DNA from 2 places in the Murimonas intestini genome. Region 1 is predicted to be linked to the other one. Evidence: a T-box and tRNA genes for the amino acid it is inferred to sense, from the RefSeq annotation. Region 1 holds a T-box; the other holds one or more tRNA genes.
What was found. A T-box is a leader RNA that pairs with one kind of tRNA and senses whether it is charged. The one in region 1 lies ahead of thrS (threonine--tRNA ligase), so its partner is inferred to be a tRNA-Thr.
Positions count from the first base shown of each region.

Region 2: it encodes a tRNA-Thr, which carries the amino acid that the T-box ahead of thrS (threonine--tRNA ligase) is inferred to sense. The anticodon was not compared.

Region 1 covers NZ_JANKBI010000012.1:164,321-174,299, forward strand. Annotated here, with positions in the region: gene NSB28_RS16610 (hypothetical protein) at 1-854, shown strand, start outside; gene NSB28_RS16615 (SEC-C metal-binding domain-containing protein) at 1,161-1,667, shown strand; gene NSB28_RS16620 (YdcF family protein) at 1,738-2,466, shown strand; gene NSB28_RS16625 (TIGR01440 family protein) at 2,479-3,075, shown strand; gene NSB28_RS16630 (GntR family transcriptional regulator) at 3,259-3,639, shown strand; gene NSB28_RS16635 (ABC transporter ATP-binding protein) at 3,626-4,528, shown strand; gene NSB28_RS16640 (DUF6449 domain-containing protein) at 4,503-6,590, shown strand; T-box leader at 6,666-6,858, shown strand; gene thrS (threonine--tRNA ligase) at 6,972-8,936, shown strand; gene NSB28_RS16650 (DUF1540 domain-containing protein) at 9,023-9,343, shown strand; gene infC (translation initiation factor IF-3) at 9,755-9,979, shown strand, end outside.
Region 2 covers NZ_JANKBI010000003.1:42,622-52,600, reverse strand. Annotated here, with positions in the region: gene NSB28_RS06340 (NADH-dependent [FeFe] hydrogenase, group A6) at 1-1,656, opposite strand, end outside; gene NSB28_RS06335 (NAD(P)-binding protein) at 1,650-3,482, opposite strand; gene NSB28_RS06330 ([FeFe] hydrogenase, group A) at 3,541-5,229, opposite strand; gene NSB28_RS06325 (NADH-ubiquinone oxidoreductase-F iron-sulfur binding region domain-containing protein) at 5,242-7,113, opposite strand; gene NSB28_RS06320 (complex I 24 kDa subunit family protein) at 7,110-7,589, opposite strand; tRNA gene NSB28_RS06315 (tRNA-Thr) at 7,843-7,915, shown strand; gene NSB28_RS06310 (hypothetical protein) at 7,960-8,562, opposite strand; gene NSB28_RS06305 (cold-shock protein) at 8,833-9,036, opposite strand; gene NSB28_RS06300 (SIR2 family NAD-dependent protein deacylase) at 9,328-9,979, opposite strand, start outside.

The sequences.
Region 1 (9,979 bases):
AGTTTAATATGTTTGAGTGGGAGCAGGATGAATTCGGAGAGGATTCATCAGGATATGCTGATTACCAGAAAGAGTTCACATGCTCTGACGTCACCACGGATTATATTCTGGTGATGGATTCTCCGGGGGACAGCAATGCATTAGTTGCAGTCGCAAAGGGAAGGGGCCAGATGGCAAATGTCAGCCGGGGATATCCCGGGGAGATCGAGAGGATCGTCTCTTATATACAGGCGACGCCTGTTGAGCAGAGCGGCAAACAGGTTTCAGTTGGATATGTTGACACTTATGCGTATGAATATCTGGCTTATGATGAGGTAGATTATTTTCTGAATGCAAGTATCTATTCAGCTGATTTGAGAGACTGTATGGTTGTGTACAGGATCCGGGACGCCGCAGGTTCAGTCCTGGGGCAGGGCGTGACCATCCTGGCCAACGGAGAGGGGCAGCTTAATTTCTACAAGAAATATCCCATCGGGACACCGGACCCGGGTATGTGGGTGGAGATCAGCAGCACTGTGGACTTTTCGGAAAATGTTGCCGATCAATACAGTTTTAGCGGCCTCTCCTTCACGAAAAGTGATACAGAGAGCGGAAAGACTTACTGCCGCGGAAGCGGTTCAGTAGTGTCAGCTGATGTGGGGGAGGAGAGCCTCCTCAGTGTAAGAAAGCTGTCGCAGTCATCTGACGGCACGGCAGAGTCAGCCAGCTATGTAGTTATGAAATATGGGACAGGTGAAGTATGGACAGCCGATGTGATGACCCAGCCGGATGAAGATCCTCAGTACCAGTTCTGGGTAAATGGCATCATTATTCCTCATGATGTGCTGCTTTCACAGGAGGATGTTTGGAAATAAAAACCCCCGCAGCTTCGCGCCATTGCGACAACCACGGAGGTTTAAGGGGAGGATAAGTATTTCTTTTTTCTTTAGTAATTGTCCTTCCCGTAAAAGGGGGTTAGCAGTCAGGACATCTGTTAATCTTATAGAAAGAAAAAACGTGTTTACTTCGTTTTCTTTTCTATGAGATTAATCATAGTATGGGTAAAAAAAGAAATTTTATACAAAATAAAAATTCTTTTTGAAAAAAAATAGAAAGTGTTATATACTATAGCTGTTGTATAGATTTGAAATATTTGATGAAACAAAGGACGGTAGGAAAAAATGGGATTATTACAGGAATGGAGAGACGTTGCGTACTCTCAGGAGACAGATAAAAAACAGCTGCAGAAATTCTGGACAGACTATTTCCTTGTGGAAAAAGGCATATATGAGAAACTGCTCACAAATCCGGATGAAGTAGTCAGAGGCACAGTAAAAGAACTGGCGGATAAATACGGCATTCCGGTCATGACTATGGTGGGCTTTCTGGACGGTATTGATGACAGCCTTAAGGTTAAGAATCCAATCGATGAGATGGATGAGAATACGGAGGTCAATCTTGGCTTTGACAAAGAGATGCTCTTTAAGAACATGGTAGATGCGAAAGCTGACTGGCTGTATGAACTCCCTGTATGGGATGAGATCTTTACACCTGAGCAGAGGAAAAAGCTGTACATGGATGCAAAGAAAGCCAACACGATCGTAAAAGGGCCTAAGATTGGAAGAAATGATCCATGTCCGTGCGGCAGCGGAAAGAAATATAAAAAATGCTGCGGTAAAAATGCATAGGATCAGATAATCGATGCTGATTTCCAGGGGTTGATTCAGCCCGGAGATCAGCATTTTTTTTGGAGGGATAATGGACATATTTTTATTGGCGGCAGCAGTGGTCTGCCTGGTTTATTTTGTATTTCTGCTGGCTTTCGGAATGGATTTTGCAATAGTATGGTTATTGGCTGCAGTATTTTTAGGAGGGCTGTCATTTGTATGGCGCCAGCAGAAAGCTGGGATATGGCATCTTCCTCTCTGGCTGAAAATAGCCGCAGGAATAGTGATAGGAGCAGGGCTTGTCATCTTCCTGGCTGCGGAAGTGCAGATAGTTGGAAAGATGGGGGAGAAGGGAAAGCCGGACCTGGATTATGTGATCGTGCTGGGCGCCCAGGTACGGGGCGAGAACCCGAGCAAGGCTCTTACAAAGAGGCTGGAGGCAGCATATGATTACATGACAGAAAATGAAAGAACAACAGCTATTTTATCAGGAGGCCAGGGTGACGGTGAAGATATCACAGAGGCAGAAGCCATGCGCCGCTATCTGGAGGACAGGGGGATTGCCCCTGAGAGGCTTATAAAAGAGGATAAATCTACAAGCACCGAGGAAAACCTTCGCTTTTGTGCAGGTCTGATTGGCGGCAGTGATGCTTCTGTGGGAATTATATCAAATAATTTTCATATATGCCGTGCCCTTATGATTGCCGGGAAGCAGGGCTATACTAATGTATGCGGAATAGCGGCTTATTCTGATCCGAAATTCCAGGTGCATTATATGGTGAGGGAGGCATTTGCGCTTGTGAAAGAAAAACTGAGGTGAGGAGATGATATTATGGCACAGGAAAAAGGGATGTCAGAGGAGAAGCTTACAGCCGGGGAACTGGAGCAAATTGCAGAGGAGGCATACGAAGCTGTGAGCCAGCTTCTGGATGCGGCAGGATTAAGAAGCGGTGATATCCTGGTGGCAGGATGTTCCACCAGCGAGATAGAAAAGCACAGAATAGGTTCTTACTCAAATAAAGAGGTGGGGGAGGCAGTGTTTGCCGGTATACAAAGAGCGCTGGTCCCGCGGGGCATCTATCTGGCTGCACAGTGCTGTGAGCATTTGAACCGCGCTATTATAATAGAAGAAGAGGCGGCGGACAGGTATCATCTGGAGAGGGTGAATGTGGTGCCCATGCCAAAGGCCGGAGGGGCATTTGCAACAGCGGCATACAGGGGATTTGTCCATCCTGCGGCAGTTGAGGAAGTGTCAGCGGATGCAGGAATAGATATTGGAGATACTTTGATTGGCATGCATCTGAAGAGAGTGGCCGTGCCTGTCAGGACAGAGAGAAAGAATGTGGGAAGCGCCCATGTGGTATGCGCCAGGACAAGATATAAGTTTGTGGGAGGGAGCCGCGCCCATTACGATGAAGAGCTTCTGTAGGGCTTTGTAAATAGTCAAAACGGCATATTTGATTAAGATAACTTAATAATACCTTAACCCCATTGCGCCCGGATAGTGCCTGTGCTATAAAGTAAGTGTACTAATGCGGATGGTACACTTGGAAACCTTGTTTTCTGTGTGCTTTTGTAAAGTATAATCTTATGGAGAAGAGAGGAAGGTTCTATGATAACGATCGATTATCAAAATCGGATGCCAATTTATGAACAGATTGTAGAACGCTTTCAGACGCTGATTGTGAATGGGGCGCTGGAACCGGACACACAGCTGCCGTCAGTGAGAAATCTGGCTGTAGATCTGGCGATCAACCCAAATACCATACAGAAGGCATATGCAGTTCTGGAGCAGCAGGGATTTATTTACCCTGTTAAAGGAAGGGGCAATTTCGTGTCCGGCGACAGTGAAGTAAAGAACAGAAAGATTCAGGCTTTTTACAGGACGCTGAAGAATGTGGTTATCCAGGGGAAAGAACTGGGAGTTACCAGGGATGAGTTTCTGGAGAAATCAAAAGAAATGTTTGAGGAGGGCCAGTATGATAGAAATTAACGGAGTGAATAAGTCCTTCGGAGATATAAAAGCCCTGGATAATATAGTGGCTACCATAGAAGAAGGCAGCATTTTCGGACTGGTGGGGACTAATGGGGCCGGGAAGAGCACGCTGCTTCGGGTACTCTCAGGAGTGCTTAAACCGGATACGGGCATGGCCATGGTGGACGGCGAGGATGTCTATGAGAATGCGGCAGCCAAGTCCAGGATCTGCTTTTTATCGGACACGGCATACTTTTTTCCGAATGCAACTGCCAGGAACATGGCCGATTATTATGCCATCGTTTATCCTGATTTTAATAAAGAGCGCTTTGATGAGCTGGTGGGGAAGTTCGGGCTTGATCCAAAGCGCAAGATAAATACCTTTTCAAAAGGTATGAAGAAACAGGTTTCCGTCCTGTTAGGGATCTGTGCCCAGACCAGGTATCTTTTCTGTGACGAGACTTTTGACGGACTGGATCCTGTTATGCGCCAGGCAGTGAAAAGCCTGTTTGCGGTGGAGCTTTTAAACAGAAATTTTACGCCGGTCATAGCATCCCACAGCCTCAGGGAGCTGGAAGATATCTGTGACCATGTAGGCCTTCTGCATAAAGGAGGTATACTGCTGTCAAAGGATCTTGAAGATATGAAGTTCCATATCCATAAAGTCCAGTGTGTCATCCGCAATCCCGTATTTGAGGAGGAGCTTTTAAAAGAGCTGGATGTGCTGCAGCATGAGAAAAGGGGGTCGCTGCTCACGATCGTGGCAAGGGGGACAAAGCAGGAAATATTAATGAGTGTGGAGCAGAAGGAGCCGCTGTTCTACGAGGTCCTTCCCCTGACCCTGGAAGAAATATTTATCAGTGAGACGGAGGTGGCGGGCTATGACATCAAAAATATCATTTTTTAAACTGATGAAGGTTGAAGGCAGGTATAAGAGCTGGCTTCCGGCGCTGATCTGCCTGGTGCTGTTTATAAGCCTGCCTGTGGCCTGCCTGCTGAAACTTGATGGTATGATGAGCTCTGTCAAGGAAGGGTATCTGGAACTGGAAACAGTGAGAAAAAGCTTCCAGGCTTTTGTAGGCTTCGGCAATCTGGGCAGGATCATTGTGACGGCAGGATGTGCAGTTGTCAGTGCATTTGCCTGTTTCAGCTATATGAATTCCAAACAGAAGGTTGACTTTTATCACAGCCTTCCCGTTAACAGGCAGAAGCTGTTTCTGGCAGAGTTCTTAAACGGCCTGTTCTTTTATGTGGTTCCGTGCTTTGTGTGTACTGTTATCTGCATCATTATCGGAGCAATCAATTCACTGCTGACAGGGCAGATATTTCTCATTGCCATGGAGGCTTTCCTGATGCAGGTCCTGTACTATCTGGTACTGTATCTGACAGGGATACTGGCGGCAGTGCTGACAGGCAAGATCATTGTGGGTATCCTGGCGGCAGCAACCTTTATGTGTTATGGCCCGATGGTCGTATTCCTGATCGTCGGCCTGGCTGAGATGTCTTTTCACACACTGATGTCTGTAGGCTCAGAAGTTACGTATGACATTATGTCATACTTATCACCCGTCTTCCTCTGCCTTATTACAGAGGCGAAGCTGGCGGGCGGGGAGACTTCATTCTTCTGTATCGGCTGGATCATACTTATGATCGCGCTGCTGTTCCTGCTGTGCTTCTGGCTGTATTGCAGGAGGGCGTCGGAAGCTGCGGGACATTCTATTGCATTTCCTAAGATAGAGAAGCCTCTGAAGTTCCTTCTTGTAGTGCCGTGTTCACTGACAGCAGGGCTTCTGCTGAAGATGATGAGCTACGGCAGTATCTGGTTCTTTGTGGGAATCATATTTGGCGGCATTATACTGAGCGCACTTATAGAATTTATATACCACCTGGATATCAGGGAGATTTTTGCACACAAGATATTGATGGCGGCAGCAGTCCTGACCTCACTGTTGGTAGCCTGCGGATTCTATTTTGACTGGATCGGCTATGACAGCTATATTCCCGATGAAGATGAGATTGTGTCCATGTCGGTCTATAACAGCAGCATAAACGGCAATTTTTACTACGGAGACTCCTATGATATCGGCAGCGGCAATACGGATATCAGGGCTCTGCAAAGTCTCAGTGTCACAAACTTTGAACCTGTCTATGAACTGGCGCAGGAGGGAATAGCGCGGTTGAAGGAGAGCGGTTCAGCTTATTATGAGGGTGATACAAGATTTGTCTCAGTCAGATATGAACTTGCAGGAGAAAAAGAAGTTTACAGGAATTACTATGTAAGCCTGGAAGCCCTGAATCATACCATGGACGAGCTGTTTAAAGATGTTTCCTTCAGGAGCAAGTTCTTCCCGCTCCTTGGCCGGGATAATTCGGAGGTCCGTTATCTGAATCTGAGCAGTGTTACAGGTTATACAGACCTGGAACTCACTTCAAAGCAGAAGGAGGAGCTGCTCCGGACTTATAAAGAGGAGCTTGAGGGAGTTACATTTGAGACTCTGAGAACAGAACCCGCATTAGGCAGCATCGGGTTCACCTATGAGAGCAGGGGGACGCAGCTGCAGATGGCGGCGGCTGAAACCTACTACGGCGGAATATCACAGTTCAGTGAGAATTATCCTGTCTATGAATCATTTACAGGAACAGTGGCGCTTCTTAAAGAGTACGGATATCCTGTGGATGAACAGCTGAATGCTTCTGATATTGAGTCTGTCACAATATCCTGCTACGATCCTGAATTTATAAGAAGTGATGGGATGAGGGCAGAATGTGTACTGACCTCAGAGGATGAGATCAGCCAGATAGCTCCGCTGCTGCGGGACAATATGAGCCAGTTTCCGGTTGCGTCAAATAGTTTTGCCAACATGGACATCATGGTTTATATGAAGAACGGAAATACGCTTTCACTTGGGATAAAGAGTGAAGATGTGCCGGAATTCGTGATAAAAGCTCTGGAAAAGGAATTTAGGTAGTTATACAGGGTCCTGAATATGGAATGAAATAAGTATTGACAAATCGTTCTTCAATGATATAATCGAGATATAAACAGAAAAGCGTTGATGAGAAGAGTAGAATGCAGAAAGACTTCAGAGAGGGATCAGACGGTGTGAACGTCCTGTCGGCATGTATTTGAAAACCAGCTCAGAGCGGCCTTAATACGGCACGGTGACTCCGTTATCGTCATGAATGAGAGGTTATATAAACAAACAGGGTGGAACCGCGGAGATATTCGTCCCTTGCAGTGCAGAGTGCACTGCAGGGGATTTTTTTCTTTTGTGGAAATTTTATTTCTGACAGGAGAGGACCCTCCGGAAGGAGGCGCAGCTGCGCCCGCTGAAAAAAGGAGAATTGATATGATAATCACATTAAAAGATGGAACAAAGAAAGAGTATGCAGAAGCAAAGTCAGCATATGATATAGCTCTGGACATAAGTGAAGGGCTGGCAAGGGCGGCATGTGCCGCTGAGGCTGACGGAAGAGTTGTGGATCTGAGGACAGTCATTGACAGTGATTGTGAGCTGAATATACTCACAGCGAGAGATGAGAAAGGCCTGGCGGCGCTGAGGCATACGGCCTCACATGTACTGGCCGAGGCTGTAAAACGTCTGTATCCGGAGGCAAAGCTGGCAATAGGACCTTCTATAGATACAGGGTTTTACTATGATTTTGACCATGAACCGTTTTCCAGAGAGGATCTGGATGCGATTGAAAAAGAAATGAAGAAAATAATCAAAGAAGGTGCAAGGCTTGAGAAGTTTACGCTTCCCAGGGCTGAGGCCATGGCTTATATGGAGGAAAAGGGAGAGCCATACAAGGTGGAACTGATCCGTGACCTCCCGGAGGATGCTGTGATATCCTTCTATAAGCAGGGCGGTTTTACTGATCTGTGTGCCGGCCCCCATCTGATGAACACAAAAGGAGTCAAGGCGTTTAAGCTCATCTCCTCCTCAGGGGCATACTGGAGGGGCAATGAGAAGAATAAGATGCTTGCCCGTATCTATGGAACAGCCTACTCGACAAAGGATGAGCTCAATGAGCATCTCAGACAGATGGAAGAGGCTAAGAAACGCGACCATAACAAGCTGGGACGTGAGATGGAGATCTTTACCACAGCTGATGTGATAGGACAGGGACTTCCGCTCATTATGCCAAAGGGCGAGATCATCATCCGTACTCTCCAGAGGTGGATCGAGGATGAAGAAGAGAAGCGGGGATATATGCGCACAAAGACACCTCTTGTGGCCAAAAAGGATCTGTATGTGATATCAGACCACTGGAACCATTATAAAGAAGGGATGTTCGTGCTGGGTGATGAAGAAGATCCTGAGTCAGAGGTGTTTGCCCTGCGTCCCATGACATGCCCGTTCCAGTACTATGTATATAAAGCGAGCCAGAAGAGCTACAGGGATCTGCCATGCAGATATGGTGAGACATCCACCCTTTTTAGAAATGAAGACTCAGGCGAGATGCACGGTCTTACAAGAGTCCGTCAGTTCACCATCTCGGAAGGTCATCTGATCGTCCGTCCTGACCAGATCGAGGAGGAATTCAAAGGCTGTGTGGATCTTGCCAAATACTGCCTGACTACGCTGGGGCTGCAGGATGACGTGACATACCGCCTGTCTCTCTGGGATCCCAAGAACCCTGATAAATACCTGGGTACAGTGGAAACCTGGAATGAGGTCCAGGACATGATGCGCAAGATCCTTGATCATATCGGCCTGGAATATACAGAGGCTGAAGGAGAATCTGCATTCTACGGACCAAAACTAGATATTCAGGCAAAGAATGTCTACGGCAAAGAGGATACTATGATAACGATCCAGCTGGATATGTTCCTGGCTGAGCGCTTTGATATGTATTATGTGGATAAGGATGGGGAGAAGAAACGGCCGTTCATCATCCACAGGACGAGTATGGGGTGCTATGAGAGGACATTGGCATGGCTGATCGAGAAATATGCCGGAATGTTCCCCACATGGCTGTGTCCTGAACAGGTAAGGGTACTTCCTATATCAGAAAAATTCCACGATTATGCCCACAAGGTAATGGAGCAGCTTAAGGATAACGGAATCCGCGCTTCAGTAGATGACAGGTCTGAAAAAATCGGATACAAGATCAGAGAAAGCCGCCTGGACCGTGTGCCGTACATGCTGGTGGTAGGCGCTAAGGAAGAGGAAGACGGCGTGGTGTCTGTGAGGAGCCGCTACAAAGGTGACGAAGGCCAGAAGGAGCTTCAGGCATTTATCGATGATATCTGCAGGGAGATCAGGACAAAAGAGATCCGCAGGATTGAGGCAGAAGAGCAGAGTAAATAATTTTTTTGAATTTTAAAATACAGAAAGTATAAAAGAACATGTAATGGCAGATACTATCCCGGAAGAAAAGAAAGGAGGTAGTTATTATGCCATTACTTGTATGTTCAGCTCAGAAATGTGTTTATAACAACGGAATGTATTGCAGCAAAGGTGATATCCAGGTGGAGGGCGCAGATGCCAATGCACCTCAGGATACATGCTGCGCAAGCTTTAAGGAGCGTTCCAAGGACCAGGCTACCAGCTCAATGGGAACCCCGTCCCAGACCATCGATGTAGACTGCAAAGCACGCCACTGCTGCTTTAACGAAGATTGTAAATGTACAGCTAACAAAATTGGTATTGTGGGCGCTGCAGCATGTGAATGTGAGCAGACTGAATGCGGCAGCTTCGAGTGCCACTGTAAATAAGACTGACAATAGGATATGGAAGTTGAATCCCCCGCGGTTTGCTGCGGGGGATTTCTTTGAGGGACAGCGGTCCGGGAACAGCAGCCCAAAATTTAAAAAAATTCAGAAAAGATAGTTGACACGCACGTGCTTTTATGGTAATCTAACTAAGGTTATAGCGAAAACAAAGCAGAGTATCCACTCTCACCATAGCACATGAGGTGACTATTGGTTAATAACAGCATTAGTTTATGCGGTATGCGGAAATTTCCTTTTAAGAGGATCTGTCTGTGTACATGAACGGTTATTACGGTGGATAGTGTGCTATCCACCTTTTTTATGTTATTATGCAAATATGCATATAGTGCTTTTTTGAGGGAGCAGGGGTGGGATTACAAGCATTTATGGAGGTGCAAAACAATTAGCGATTTAATGATTAATGAACAGATCAGAGACAAAGAGGTGCGCTTGATTGGTGAAGACGGACAGCAGCTTGGTATCGTAGATATCAAAGAAGCCATGCGGATGGCCAGGGAAGCTGAGCTGGATCTTGTGAAAATAGCTCCGGGAGCAAAACCTCCGGTATGTAAGATTATCGATTATGGTAAATACCGTTATGAGCTGATTCGTAAAGAGAAGGAAGCAAAGAAAAAGCAG
Region 2 (9,979 bases), on a different contig from region 1:
CAGATAGCACTCATAGCACTTCTGCACAGAGGGGTTCTCATGTGAGAATCTGATCTCATTTATCTTATCCAGTCCATAAAGTACGTCAGCCCTGTCACCTGCAAGCTCCTGGCCGTCATTGATCGGCTGTCCGCCTCCGCCAGAGCATCCTCCGGGACATGCCATGACTTCCACAAAATCATAGGAAACTTTCCCTTTTCTCAGGGCTTTTATGAGCCTCCTTGTATTTCCCAGGCCGCTGACAACAGCCACCTTCAGAGGCGTACCGGCCAGATCGAAGGAAGCCTCCTTCCAGCCGTCCATACCCCGGACATCCTTGAAGGCATCAGGATCCGGATTAGTTTTTGTTACCAGATAATAGGCGCTTCTAAGTGCAGCCTCCATAACACCGCCAGTTGCGCCGAAGATAACTCCCGCGCCTGAGCCTACACCGAGAGGAGTATCAAATTCTTCCTCCTCCAGCTCCTGGGGCACAATATGTTCAGCTCTTATCATCCTGTCTATTTCTCTTGTAGTCAATACCACGTCTACATCCTGGCCGGCGCCTGCGTCATTCATATTCGGCAGATCACATTCATGCTTTTTCGCCAGGCACGGCATAACTGACACACTGAATATATTTTCCGGATCAACGCCCAGAAGATCAGCGTAGTAGCTCTTAGCCATTGCCCCGAACATCTGCTGGGGGGATTTGGCTGTTGACAGCTGCGGCACCATATCAGGGTACTGGGACTTCAGGAAACGCACCCAGCCCGGACAGCAGGAGGTGAACATGGGGAAAGTTTCCTTATCCTTGTTCCCCAGCCTTTTGAGGAATTCACTTCCCTCCTCCATAATAGTCAAGTCTGCCGAAAAGTTTGTATCGAAGATATAATTGAATCCCATCCTTCTCATAGCAGAAACAAGCCTCTTCACAGTAGCGAATTCCCTTTCAAGCCCAAATGGCTCTCCCCAGGCAGCGCGCACTGCAGGCGCGATCTGTACTACTGTGATCTTATCCGGGTCTGCCAATGCTGAAAATACTTTTTCCGTGTCATCACGTTCCCTGAGTGCTCCCACAGGACAGTGGGTAATACACTGGCCGCAAAGGGCACAGTCAGCCTCGGTGATCTTCCTGTTTTTGGAGACGTCCACCGTTGTCCTGGAACCTGTGTTCGCAATATCCCAGATATTGAGGCTCTGGACTGTATCACATACCTGGATGCACCTCATACATTTAATGCATTTCTCATAATTCCGGATAAGCGGAAATTGCTTTTCCCATTTTGTAAAGCTGACCTTCTTGTCATATGGAATCTCCAGGATTCCCAGGTCATTTGCTATTTTCTGCAGGTTACAGTTCCCGCTCCTTGCACATGACGGACAGCTGCAGTCATGCTGGGACAGGATCAGTTCCACATTCGTCTTTCTTGTCTCTCTGACCTTGGGGCTGTTTGTATGGATGACCATGCCCTCCCCAACACAGTTATTGCAGGCTGTGACAAGTCTTGTAATTCCCTCTATCTCTACTACACAGACTCTGCATGCGCCGATCTCATTGATATCTTTCAGATAGCAAAGAGTGGGAACAGGAATTCCCGCAGTCTTTGCCGCTTCCAGGATGGTAGTCCCTTCTGGTACCTCTACTGTTCTGTTGTCTATTGTCAATTTTACCATTTTTCGTTCCTCCCGCCTTTAAAGATACCAAAACCGAAGTGGTCGCAGCGCAGGCATCTTCTGGATTCCTGACATGCTTCCTGTTTTGTCATGCCGCACTCAATTGGTTCAAAATCATTTTTCCTGTCGCAGGCATCTCTTTCTTTCATGTTCACACGGCCGCACGCCATCCTGTCGTCAAGACTGATCTTGGGGATGGCAATATCTGCTTTTATAGTGTGATGGTATCCAAGATACTCATCAATATTAGCTGCTGCCACTTTACCGGCAGCGATTGCCCTGATAACAGTAGCCGGTCCTGTAACACAGTCGCCTCCCGCAAATACACCCGGTATATCCTTAATACCGCTCCAGTTCAGTGCTTCGATCACGCCCCGCTTCACAGGGATCCCATATTCTTCAAAAGGCTTCGACTCAATACCCTGACCCACAGCCACCAGAACGGTATCACATTTCAGGCATTTTTCAGACTCATCAGCCTTTACAGGCGTTGCCCTGCCCCTCTGGACAGGCCCGATAATCTGCGGCTGCGCCCAAAGCGCTGCTACCTTGCCGTCCTCATCCTTCTCGATCCTGGTCGGCGCCATCAATTCCAGTACTTCGCAGCCCTCTGCAATAGCCCCCTGAACTTCTTCAGGCATAGCCGTCATGTCTTCTATTCTTCTCCTGTAAACGATCCTTACACTCTCAGCCCCCAGTCTAACAGCGGAACGCGCCACGTCCATAGCTACATTGCCGCCGCCGATGACTGATATATTCCTGCCCGTAAAATCGGGCATATCACCGTCGCCAATTTTGCGCAGCATCTCAACAGCAGATATTACGCCCTCTGCGTCTTCACCTTCAATGCCGATCTTCTTGTCAGTATGGGCCCCTATGGCAATATATACTGCATGATAGAGGTTGCGCAGATCTACAATGCTTGGCTCCTCCCCTACAGTCACTTCTGTCTTTACTTTCACTCCCACCGAAAGAAGCGCTTCTATCTCCCTGTCAAGCACTTCCCGGGGAAGCCTGTAATTGGGGATACCGTACCGGAGCATACCGCCCAGCTGCTTTCTCTGCTCATAGATAGTCACATCATGGCCCATGAGCGCCAGATAATAGGCTGCGCTTATGCCTCCCGGTCCTCCGCCTATGACTGCCACTCTCTTTCCTGTAGATGGTGCCGGCTCCGGCACCGGTACATCACCTGCATTGTCAACAGCAAATCTTTTTAATCCTCTTATATTAACAGATGCGTCTATCATGTTCCTGCGGCAGCGGGCCTCACATGGATGTTCACATATTAGAGCACACACAGAAGGCATGGGGTTGTCTTTTCTGATCAGAGAAACAGCATCCGCATAGCGTCCTTCAGCTACAAGAGCCACATATCCCGGTATATCCACACCTGCAGGGCAGAGTGCCACACACGGAACAGGCTGGTTCAGCTCACATGTACACCTTCCTCTGAGCACATGTTCTTCAAAGTCATCCCTGAAGCCTTTTAATGCCTTCAGGACCATATTAGCCGCTTCATAGCCGATAGCGCAGTCTGCCGAATAGTAAATGCTCCTCGCTGTCTTTTCAATTAAGTCAATAGTCTCCATGCTTCCTCTGCCGTCCAGAACGTCCTCCATGAGGTTCTGGAGCTGCCCCAGGCCTACACGGCAGGGCACGCATTTTCCGCATGTCTGTGCATGGCATACCTTTAAAAAGGAAACTGCCAGGTCCACAGGACACAGCCCCGGGGGGCTGGCCACAATTCTTCTCTCAAGGTCTTTATATAATTCTTCTACCGTAGTCTGCGCTTTGTCTCTTGTAATAATGCTAAGCCGGCTCATCTACGTTCCTCCTTTCTGTCACTGTCCTCTGTTTTATTTATCCATCACTTCTGCTGTCTCAGGATTCTTTATTATGGAGGAGCTCATGGGTCTTTCCCTTTAAGAGCCCGTCGTATAATGAAAGCACCAGCGGATTTTCATCTGATTTTTTCAGGATCATATTGTTGTCTGCATTATAGAGGCCCTTTGTCCTCGCCTCTTTTGTCCTGTCGCCTGCCCTGGTGGGCTGTCCGCCTCCCATGATACAGCCGCGCCTGCATGCCATGACCTCTATCAGGTGATAATCAGCCTCGCCGTTTTTCACCTTTTCCATTACTTTTCTGGCATTTGCCAGGCCGCTGACTATGCATATCTTCAGCTCCATATCCTCATATGGGACAGTTACCTCTTTGATTCCCTCATCCCCGCGGACACCGCACTCTGCTATCGCATCAAGCGCAGCTTTCTCATGGACAGGCGTCAGCCTTCTGAGCACCGCCTCTGTCACACCGCCGGTCACGCCGAAGATGACTCCTCCGCCTGAGCCCATGCCAAACGGCATATCACAAGCCTCCGGATCGAGGGTAGAGAATTCGATACCGTAGTTACGAATCATCCTGATCAGCTCTGTTGTAGTAATTACAATATCTGTATCCTGTTTTCCTTTTGTAAAACTGTTTGGCCTGACAGCCTCCATCTTCTTAGCCGTACACGGCATGATAGAAACGACTACCGTCTTCTTTCCGCCTGTGTTCCTCGGATCTCTGTAGTACTCTTTTATAACTGCCGAGAACATTCCCTGAGGTGAACGGCAGGTGGAAATATTATGTACGTATTCAGGATACTGGTCATGGACAAATTTCACCCATGCAGGACAGCATGAAGTGAGCAGCGGAAGGTCTTCCTTCCTGCGCAGCCTCTCCAGCAGTTCTTCTGACTCTTCCATTACTGTCAGGTCTGCGCTGAAAGTGGTGTCATAGACTTCATCAAAGCCCATCCTGTGCAGGACAGCAGCTATCTTGCCCATCACACTCATCCCTTTTTTCATTCCAAACGCTTCTCCTACAGCAACACGCACAGCAGGAGCTACCTGCGCCACGACCCGGACATCAGGATCAGCAAGAGCATCCCATACTTCGTCCACATGTGTCCTGATCGTAATAGCCCCGGTCGGGCAGTATACACGGCACTGGCCGCAGTTCACGCAGTCTGTCTCCGCTATCTTCTTGTTAAAAGCAGGCATTACAGTGGCGTCAGTCCCCCTGAATGCAAAGCCCAGAGCGCCTATACCCTGTATTTCCTCACATGCCCTCACACAATCACCGCAGAGGATACATTTATTCGGATCCCGGATGATAGAAGGTGAGCTGTCATCAATAGGACGTATCTCCCTTGTATTTTTAAACCTGACATCAACAACTCCCATCCTGTGGGCCAGCTCCTGCAGGATGCATTCCCCGCTCTTAACACAGGTGGTACAGTCCCTGCAGTGTGCTGCCAGCAGCAGCTCCACGATCAGCTTTCTGTATTTCTTGATCCTGCCTGAATTCGTATAAATAACCATTCCATCCCTGGGCTCTTCTGAGCAGGATGCGAAGGTCCTTCCTCTGTCATCTTCCACAGTACACAGCCTGCAGGCGCCGAATGTGGATACTTCAGAGTGATAGCACAGCGTTGGCAGGGAGATTCCCGCCTTCCTGATAACGGAAAGGACGTTTTTCTCATCGGTAAACTCTACTTTTCTACCGTCTATTGTCATATATCCCATAGTCAAATCCTCCTAAGCTTCCACATAAACCGCATTAAATGCGCAGTTATCCTTGCAGGCCCCGCACTTGATGCAAAGTTCATTATTGATGGTGTATTTCTCTTTCAGCTTGCCCGTGATAGCCCCTACAGGACAGTTCTTGGCACACTTGCTGCAGCCTTTGCAGAATTCCGGGTTGATCTTGTACTGGCGCAGTGCCTGGCAAGTCTTGGAAGCACATTTTTTCTCAACAATATGCTCCACATATTCATCCCTGAAGGTCTTCAGCGTGCTTAAGACTGGAAGAGGAGCACTCTTGCCCAGGCCGCACAGAGCCATACTCTTGACCATCTCTGCCAGCTCTTCCAGCTGATCCAGGTCTTCCAGCCTGCCCTCTCCTGCAACTATCCTCTCCAGGATCTCCAGCATCCTCTTCGTACCCTCCCGGCAGGGCACGCATTTTCCGCAGCTCTCCCTCTGTGTAAAGCTCATAAAGAATCTGGCCACTTCAACCATGCATGTATGCTCATCCATGACTACCAGTCCGCCGGAACCCATGATCGCGTTATATTTTTTTACTGAATCAAAATCAAGTCCGATATCCAGATGGGGCGTGATCAGACATCCTCCTGACGGCCCGCCGATCTGCACTGCCTTGAATTCGCCGTTTCCCTTGATACCTCCGCCGATCTCATAGATAATATCGCGCAGAGAGGTTCCCATGGGAACTTCGATCAGGCCTGTATTTTCTATAGCTCCTGTTATGGAAAATGTCTTCGTACCCGGGCTTCCCTCCGTGCCTATGGTCCTGAACCACTCCGCACCCTTGAGCACAATATTGGGCACATTGGCAAATGTCTCTACGTTATTTAATACAGTAGGCTTTTCCCAGAGACCTTTTTCCACTGTCCTTGGCGGTTTGACACGCGGCATGCCTCTGTTTCCTTCTATTGATGCTGTCAGGGCGCTGCCCTCACCGCAGACAAACGCACCGGCGCCTCTGTTAATATGGAGATGGAAGGAAAAATCACTTCCCAGAATATTGTCTCCCAAAAGATGATGCTCCTCAGCCTGGGCGATAGCATTTCTCAGCCGGGCCACTGACATGGGGTATTCGGCCCTCACATAGATGTACCCTTCTGAGGAGGCCACAGCATACCCAGCTATTGTCATACCCTCTATCATCTTGAAGGGGTCACCCTCCATAACGCTCCCGTCCATAAATGCTCCGGGGTCACCCTCATCACCATTGCAGACAACATAACGTTCCTTTTCTGCCTGGCGTGCCACCTGTTTCCACTTCCTGCCTGTGGGATATCCTCCGCCTCCGCGGCCGCGCAGACCGGAACGGTCTACTTCTTCGATAACCTCATTGGGCGTCATATCAAATAATGCCTTTGCAAGAGCTGAAAAACCTCCTGCTGCTATGTATTCATCTATATTTTCCGAATCAATGGAGCCGCAGTTCTCCAAAACTACCCTTGTCTGCTTCGCTATAAACGGAATCTCTTCCGGCCTTGCAAAAATTTCTTTTCCTTTAGAATAAAACAGACGCTCCACCGGATCACCATTCAGGACGGTCTTCTCAAAGATCTCCCTGCAGTCCTCCTGCTGTACCTTCACGTACTGGAAATGATACGGTTCGATCCTCATCAGAGGCCCCAGTTCACAGACTCCCTGGCATCCCGTCTTCACAACGCCCAGGTGCGGTACTTCTTTCTGGAATTCTACGGAAACATTTTCCAGTCCCTTACACATCTCAACCATCGTATCATATATCTTCTGTGACCCTGTAGCCACACAGCCCGTTCCGGCACATATGAGAATACGGCACTGGTAGGACGCTATCTCTTCTCTGGCACTGACACGTTTTTCTTCTAATTTCTCTCTGTTATCAATTATCATGCGCCTTCTCCTTTCAATGCATTAATTAAAGCAAGCGCCTTCTCCGGAGTCATTACCGGATGAACCTCATCATTGACAGTCATTGTAGGCGCCAGGCCGCAGGCACCCAGACAGGAAACAGTTTCTACTGTAAACATCATATCATCAGTAGTATGCTTCTTCGGGCTAAGTCCCAGTTCTTTGAAAATGGCCTCCAGTATGGGGGCTGACTTTCTGACATGGCAGGCTGTCCCATCGCAGACCTTGATAACATATTTCCCCTTTGGTTCAAACGAAAAATTCTCATAAAAAGTGGCCACACTATAGGCCTTTGCTTCCCTGATACCGATTTCCTTTGCCACGTAGGTCAGAAGCTCTCCCGGCAGATAACGGTACTCACCCTGGATATCCTGCATGATTGGAATCAGCGAGCTGGCTTTTCGCCCATAATGTTTAATGATTTCATCTACCTTGTCGTAGTATGACTGATCCAGCATCTGTTTACCTCCATTTTATATATTTTTTCTTGTTTTTGTGCCAAAACCTTAATCATTCTTGCGCTTTTGCACACATATGTAGTTTAATTATAGCTTATATTAGTCATAAGCACAACAACAATTGAGAATTTTTTATCAATCTCCCTGTATTCTACCGTTATCATCAATAATCGAATAGTAACACAAAAAAACACTTGCAAAATTTTATAAAACTATATATAATACTAAGGTCGGTAATATTTACCGTATGTAAGCTGAAATAGCTCAGTTGGTAGAGCACTTCACTCGTAATGAAGGGGTCGTGGGTTCGAGTCCCATTTTCAGCTTTGAAATATATAGCGCCAGCCCTGTAAAATGCAGGGTTGGCGCTTTACTGTTTACCTTCAGGCACCTCTCTTGGGGCGCTGCCCGACAGATTTATAATATTGTAAACATCGTCCAGGTATTCTGCCTGAACGGTCATATCGATCCGAAGGTAGCTCATATCTTCTGCGTTCCAAATAAAGCTGACATTTTCATCTTCCCTGTATTGTCCTAAAATGTAATCTGTACTTTCATCCCATAATGCTGTGTTTACCTGCGGTTCCGGAAGGTTTTTCTTACCCCATTCAATAATGCCGGTAAACAAAGCTTCGCATCTTGCATCTGATTTTGTCAGAATAAATATCTCCCATGAAACAAACCGGCCATTTTCAAAATAAAATCTTACATGCTTCTCATCATCCTGGTTAACATCAGGGATGCTGAGATTATCAGCCACTAGCTGGCCATCATCTCTTTCCCTGACATCCTCCCCTAATTTCATCTGGTCAATGACTTCATCCTGTGAAATAAACCATTTCATTTTGCCGGGTAAAATACTTTCGTTCTCATAAGCAACATAATTATCCAAAAAACAACTATCATCTGTGGCGGACGCACAGCCTGATAAAACCAAGGCGCTAAGGCATAATATAATTAAATGCTTTCTCATGATTTTCTCCCCCTCATTGTCCAACATAATAGTATATGGTCATAATTCCTGTCATCAGTACGCTTTGTGTCATACACATATCTTCTATTCTATTTTACCACATTTCCAGCATCTCAAAATATAATCATTTAGTACTTCTTCACAGTTCCCCACGAAGGGTTTAATTTCATAGGGAAAAGCTTTTCCATGAAATTAAAAAGAGCCGCAGCCCAAGACTGTATCACCAGCCTTGAACTGCAGCTCTTACATTTAAAAATATTTTATAAAGGATTATAATCCACGGACATCAGTTGCCTGAAGACCACGGGCTCCTCTAGTGATTTCAAATGTTACTTTCTGTCCTTCGTCTAAAGATTTGTAACCATCATTAACAATTCCTGAAAAGTGTACAAATACATCTTCTCCGTCGGAATCATTTGTAATAAAACCAAAACCTTTTGTTGAGTTAAACCATTTTACTGTACCTTCGTTCATGAAAGATACCTCCTGAATTATAATATTATATTTCCACAAAATAAAAAATCACACACTTTCGTAAGCTATTAATAGAATAATGACTTACAAAAATGTGTGAATCAAAACTTTATTAGGAATACTTCTATATAATAATACACAAATCAGTATATGTCAAGTGGAAATGATAAAAAAATTAAAATAATTATTGCCGGCCGTTATCTGTCTCAAAGCATACTGTTCTGTATACTGCAAAGCAGGCAGCATACCTGAATAAGTACACTGCCTGCCCCTTCGCTGAAGTGCAGCCGATCAGCCGCATCTGGCCTCAAGGCCGCTCACTACCAGCGGCATCACTTCTTCCACAGGTTCATGATATACAAGATCGGCCACATTGTCAGAATAATGTTCCTTCCTGTTTATCAGAATAAGCTTCTGGCCTCGGAAGTATGGAAGTATTTCCCTGCAGAGGCTGGCCGAGAAGTCCATACCGAGCACAAGCAGAACATCCGCTTTGGAGACCTCGTCAGCAGCCGTGCTCATAAGATGGATATCTACCATCTCACCATGCAGGATTCCGCCCGGATGGATGGGAATATTGCACTTATCGCAAAGAGGGATCTTTTCTGCATTCTTTAAGTACTCTACAGGAAAGATCTTCCCGCACCTGGGGCAGTGATTATTTTCATAGATATTTCCATGGAGATTGATCACATTCCTGCAGCCTGCTGCCTGCAGGACATTGTGGATTCCTTTCGTTATAATACATTTTACATAGCCCTGGCTTTCCAGCCTGGCAAGCGCCTCATTTCCCGGCCCAGGGATTATATCCTGGCTGAGGACTTCATTTTTGTAATAATCATAAAACAGCTCCGGCCTGGTATTGAAACAATGTACATTATATAGCTCCTCCGGGGAATATCCGTATTTCCGTTCAGTCTCGTATAGCTGGTCATCATCCTTG